2 regions of the Bacillus cereus group sp. BfR-BA-01360 genome follow, and region 1 is predicted to be linked to the other one. Evidence: riboswitches for the same ligand, from Rfam matches in the RefSeq annotation. Region 1 holds a riboswitch; the other holds the start of a gene.

Region 1 (3,199 bases):
GCAGCTGTAATGAGCGCCTTATCTCCCAATTCAGAACGAGCTGCTTCTCTAAACTCATTTGTATGAGCGATTAAATCGTCTGGGCCAATTTTAATATATGGATGGATGGTTGGAACAACTTGACTGACGTTCCCTGCATCTGTTGAGCCAATACCAAATCTTTCTTTTCGATGCACGTTTTCTCCAAGCGATTCTAATTCTTCAGCAACTACTTCATTCAATGTTTTTGTTATAAGCAACTCATCAATTTCATTTTGAAATGGATCTATTTTTACTGTTGTCCCGGTAGCTAATGCCGCTCCTTGTGCAATATTTTTCACCTTTTCCGTCACTTCTGTACATCTTTTCCGCGTTGCTGCACGAATAAAGAAACGAGCCACCGCATAATCTGGAATAATATTTGGAGCCTTTCCTCCTTCTGTAATCACACCGTGAATTTTCACATCCGTAGGTAGCTGCTGGCGAAGTGCATTAATGCCATTGTACAATTGAATGATGGCATCTAATGCATTAATCCCTTCCTCCGGTGAAGCTGCTGCATGCGCTGATTTCCCGTAAAAGTGAAAATCAAGTGGATCTACCGCAAGAGACGGACTTGTTGTTGCTGTTTTCCCACTAGGATGAATCATAAGCGCCGCATCAACATGATGAAATAATCCCGCTTTCACATAGCTAGCTTTTGCACTTCCATTTGGTCCCCCTTCTTCCGCTGGCGTGCCAAACACAACAATCTCACCGCCAATCTCTTCAAGCGTTTCTGATAAAGCAATCGCCGCCGCCACGCTAATTGTTCCAATTAAATTATGACCACAAGCATGACCTAGTCCAGGCAATGCATCATACTCTGCTAAAAAAGCGATGGTAGGCCCTGCTTTTCCTGAACTTTTTCTTGCAATAAATCCTGTTTCATGTCCAGCGATATTGTGTTGCAATTGAAATCCCGCGCTGCCGAGTAGTAAACTTAACGTTCGAGATGCGAAGAATTCTTGATTACCGATTTCAGGATTCGCATGAATAGCATGACTTGTTTGAATATACTTTTCTTTATGTTTTTCAATACTCTCTTGAATGATGTTACGATGTGATGTTACTTTTGTTATTCCCATTTCCTTTACTCCCCCTTTTATTTACACGTAAAAAAGCCTCTTTCCTAAAAGATAGAAAGAGGCTTTCGCATATACATTCAAACTACGCTTCTTTCTTATCTTTCAAGTCTATTACTTGCTGGAATTGGCACAGTATTCATAAAGAATCCGCTGCCGAGGCTTCATAGGGCCAGTCCCTCCACCTCTCGAGATAAGAATTTTCACAAAATTATATTAAATTATTTTTATTCTATTGTTATTCCGAGTAAATGTCAAGGAATTCCTATCTGATTTTACCGAATATCTAAAAATCCTGTTAATACACCAATTGTTTCTGGTGCTTCCAGTCTTGCACATATATACGGAAATTCCGGACTCCCTTCAAACATCATTTGCGATGTTAACGGAGCTCCTGCCCAAAAGATTTCATCATCAATGACTAAAAACGGGAACGATTTATTTTGTCTTTGTACTCTTACATTTTTTAGCGGAATAGAACCATCACTATAAATCGTTACTTGTGCATTCGTACGCATTAACGCTTGCCATACTCTCTTATCAATTTTCCTTGTACTTGGCAACGATAAAACAATTTTTCGTTTTGCCGTCAAAATATCTTTTAGTACCCCTTTTGGTTCCTCTAGATTCATTTCCATAAACCAACGTAAGCGCTTCGTAATTTTCCGCTCCCATATTTGACGTGATGTTGTGCGATCATACACATTTCCGTGGCGCTCTATATGAGCGGTTAACTGTGATAATGCTTGTTTTCTTGAAAGATTTTTACGCATATATTGACAATCTGACAGCTGAATGAACTTCCCTCTCGCCCTTGTTACGGCCACATTCACAAGGCGATGATTTTTGTGATCAAAAAATAGCACACCAGGGCGCTCTTGCGGGTAACTATCAACCGTATCAAATATTATCATATCCCTTTCAGAACCTTGAAATTTATGAACCGTTGCTGCTAAAACTGGTACATTCCGATATTTCGTTTTTTGCAACATCTCTCTTATACCTGTTGATAAAAAGCGAGATTGCGCTCGGTACGGCGTCACAACACCAATTGATTGAACACCATCTAATACTCCAATTAAAATCATTTGTATCGCCACTAAGCCAGACATCATATTAAAACGCGATCCGGAAGCAGCATCTTTTAAAGAATAAGCCCCCATTAGGCTCGTATCAAATAAAACAGTTGCCTCGTTTGCGAACGGTTGTAACTTTGCTAGTTCTTTACGCTTTGAAACAGACGGATGATCATAGACTCTATTTTTATATATAAATGAATTTGTAAATTTCGCGATATCCGCATGCATCCGTCTTTGTTCCTGCAACATATATACATTCGGATGCGCTTCAGATTGATTGACAGATTCTACAATTCCCACATGATAAAATATATCTTCACAAAGCCATTTTCGAACAAGTTCATGGTTCGCCATTGCGATTGGCGGCAACTGCAAGAAATCTCCGCAGATGACAATTCGTTTTCCAAGTGCAGCTGCTAAAGCAATTTGCGGAACATACGCCATACTGACTTCATCTACTATAACTAGATCAAATGTACGTTCATAAATCAGCGCATCAATTGCGCATTTTGATAATGTTGCACCAATTACTTGTGCATTTTCAATATACTCTCTTTCTACTTCTTTCATTTTCGCTCTCTGTTTTCGAAGATCACTTTCAATTTCTTGCATGCGTTTCTTATCAGAAGCAGTCGCTTTATAAGATAGTATTTTTTCGCGCAAATCTTGGCGCATCTCTTCTAAATAAAGTCTTTCTTCCCCCCATGAACCATTTGTCGTTTCTACAAGTCTTGAAGCAAGTAATGTCTCGTGATTACGTATATGTTCATGTTGGCTAAAACCATAACGAACAATTTCTCCTGGCGTCCATTTATTTTTCTTCTCAATTTGCTTCGTAACTTCACTCATTAACACGTCCACTGCCGCATTACTATGCGCTAATACAAGAACCGATTTTCCTTTTTGATAATGAGCAGAAATAATCCGTGATAAATTATACGACTTTCCTGTTCCAGGTGGTCCCCAAACGTATGTTGTCGCATTGTAAAACGCTCGATACGCTAATTCATTTTTCGG
Region 2 (3,199 bases), on a different contig from region 1:
AACTAAAATGTTATGTTCATTTGCAAAACGGACTGTTTCTTCAAAGAATTCCTTTGAAGCGATCGCACCAGTTGGATTGTTTGGGTAATTTAAAAACATTAATTTTGCCTGCTTGGCAGTATCTTCGCTTATTTTCATGTAATCCGGTAAAAAATGATTCTCTGCTAATAGTGGCATTGTTTCAAGCTTTGCCTTCGCTAAAGCAATGCCAGATAAATAGTCAGGATATCCAGGATCAGGAACAAGAATCGTTTCACCAGGATTTGTAAAACAAATTGGCAATTCTACTAATCCCGCTTTTCCACCAAATAAAATCGCAACTTCTGTTTTTGGATTTATTTTTACCCCATATTCACGTTCATAAAAGATTGCAACTGCCTCTTTTAAGCTGTTATGTCCACGAAATGGTGGATATTTATGATGAAGCACCTTTTCTGCTGCATTTTGTAAAGATTTTACGATATGCGGCGGTGTTGGTTGATCGGGATTTCCTTGCCCTAAGTTGATGACATCATGTCCAGCTTCAATTACTTTATTAACTTTTGTGACAAGTGAAGCGAAAAATTGTGTTGGGAGTGATGTCATAAGCTCGGAAGGTTTAAAATCTTTCATACTTTCCACCTCTTTTGAAAGTTGTTACAATTCTAGTGACAAATAATATATCCTTTCCAAGATTTTGTAAAGAAAAAAATAAAGAATGGGGCTGAAAAAATGAAGGTCGCATGTATTCAAATGGATATTGTTTTTGGTGAGGTAACTTTAAATACAGAGTACGCAGAGAAAAAAATAGAAGAGGCAATGAAAGTGAACCCAGATGTAATCGTATTACCTGAACTTTGGACAACAGGATATGATTTGAAGCGACTTCCTGAAATTTCGGATAAGGATGGAAAACAAACAAAAGAAGTGCTTTCAAAATGGGCAAAAGAGTTTAGCGTGAACATTGTCGGTGGTTCTGTTGCAAAGCAGACAGAGAAAGGTGTTACAAATACGATGTATATTATGGATCGCCAAGGAAACGTACAACATGAATATAGCAAAGTGCACTTGTTTCAGTTAATGAATGAACATAAGTATTTAATAGCAGGACATGAAACAGGAGAATTTACTTTAGACGAGATTCAGTGCGGAGGGGTTATTTGCTATGATATTCGTTTTCCAGAATGGATACGCGTACATACTGCTAAAGGCGCAAAAATAGTATTTGTAGTAGCAGAATGGCCTCTTGTTCGCCTTGAGCATTGGCGTTTATTACTGCAAGCGAGAGCAATCGAAAATCAATGTTATGTCGTAGCTTGTAATCGAGTAGGAAAAGATCCAAATAACGTATTTGGTGGTCACTCGCTTATTATTGACCCATGGGGAAAAATTGTCGCAGAGGCACAAGAAGAAGAGAGCATTCTTTATGGACAGATAGAGCTAGAAAAGATAGAAGAGGTCCGCAGAGGAATTCCTGTTTTTATGGATCGCCGTTTAGAATTGTATAAATAAAAAGATTGACAAATGATTTTTATTCTTGTTATAGTCATCATCAGAAAGTTAAACATTCGAATAAGTTGCAAAACTCTTATCAAGAGCAGGTGGAGGGATTTGGCCCTATGAAACCCAGCAACCGACCGTAATACCATTGTGAAATGGGGCGCTTATGCGCCAAAAAGGCACGGTGCTAATTCCAGCAGAAAATGAATTTTCTGGCAGATAAGAGGGGAGAAGATACACTTCAAACCTCTTTCTTCATGGAAAGAGGTTTTTCTTATGTTGAGAAACCTCTGAATTAAAAAGGGGGATGAAATAGTGGGATATTATGCATTAACGGAAGAAACAGCAGTGCAATATGTTAAAGAACAGGGATATTTTGAAAAAGAAGCCACGATCGTTTGCCGAGAAATAGGGGATGGGAATTTAAATTATGTATTCCATCTCCATGACGGGAAGCGAGGAATCATTGTAAAGCAAGCACTTCCATATGCAAAAGTAGTTGGTGAAAGTTGGCCGCTTTCGCTTAATAGAGCAACTATTGAAAGTTCGGCATTACAAATTTTTGCTAAGTATGTGCCGGAATTTGTTCCGAAAGTATATGGACATGACAAAGAATTGGCTGTAATAGTGATGGAAGATTTATCATCTTTGACAATTGTACGTAAAGGGTTCATTGAAGGAGAAGAGTATCCATTATTGTCTGAGCATGTAGGTCGTTTTTTAGGGAAAGTGTTATTTTATACTTCGGATTTCGGACTGAATACCGAAGAAAAAAGAGTACTAGATGGAAAATTTATAAACCCTGATCTTTGTAAAATTACAGAAGATCTCGTGTTTACAGATCCGTTTGGAAATTACGAAACAAACGACTATGAGAGAGAACTTCAGTCTGTTATAGAAGAGCTTTGGTGTGATAAAAATTTAAAACTGCAAGTTGCGCAATATAAATATAAATTTTTAACGAGAAAGGAAGCATTAATTCACGGAGATTTACATACAGGAAGCATTTTTGCTTCTTCAAAAGAAACGAAAATCATTGATCCTGAGTTTGCAACTTTCGGCCCGCTTGGATTCGATTTAGGACAGTTTATAGCAAATTTATTATTAAATGCCTTATCAAGAGAAGAGAAACGAGAAGTTGTATTTTTTCATATTGAAAAAACATGGAGCTATTTTGTAGATACATTTACAAAACTTTGGATATTGGAGGGTGTGGAAACGTATACGAAGGAAAAGCAATGGCTTCCGATTGTTCTGCAACATATTTTTCGTGATGCGGTTGGATTTGCCGGTTGTGAAGTTATACGTAGAACGATAGGTTTGGCACATGTAGTAGATTTAGATGGAATTGTTGAGAAAGATAGAAGAATACAAGTAAAAAAACAGGCTCTATATTTGGGGAGAAGTCTATTGTTACATCAAACAAAGGGGGCAGACATTCAAGTATTCAAAACATTATTTCAACATATTGTTTCTGAAGGAGGGATAAAGGTGTGAATACAACAGTTGCAGTTCCAAGAGCGATAATTTGGAAAGGTGATTCTATTACCATTTTGAATCAAACGAAGTTACCACATGTTGCGGAATACAAAACATTAACAAGTATTGAAGATGTTTGGAAAAGTATTGTTATGCTAGAGGTAAGAGGAGCGCCAGCGATTGGCATTGCGGCTGCTTTTGGATTAGCTTTAGCTGCTCAAAAATATGAAGCTATAAATAT

Evidence for each region. A riboswitch is a leader RNA that binds a small molecule or an ion and turns the genes downstream of it on or off. The one in region 1 is predicted to bind S-adenosylmethionine.
Region 2: another riboswitch for S-adenosylmethionine. It lies ahead of mtnK (S-methyl-5-thioribose kinase); the one in region 1 lies ahead of MR056_RS14355 (M20 family metallopeptidase).

Annotation. Positions count from the first base shown of each region.
Region 1 is NZ_JAKUFV010000015.1:26,414-29,612, reverse strand. It holds gene MR056_RS14355 (M20 family metallopeptidase) at 1-1,106, opposite strand, end outside; SAM riboswitch class I at 1,199-1,303, opposite strand; gene MR056_RS14350 (AAA domain-containing protein) at 1,379-3,199, opposite strand, start outside.
Region 2 is NZ_JAKUFV010000001.1:222,363-225,561, reverse strand. It holds gene MR056_RS01135 (pyridoxal phosphate-dependent aminotransferase) at 1-612, opposite strand, end outside; partial or broken gene MR056_RS01130 (carbon-nitrogen family hydrolase) at 627-1,491, shown strand; SAM riboswitch class I at 1,565-1,705, shown strand; gene mtnK (S-methyl-5-thioribose kinase) at 1,795-2,976, shown strand; gene mtnA (S-methyl-5-thioribose-1-phosphate isomerase) at 2,973-3,199, shown strand, end outside.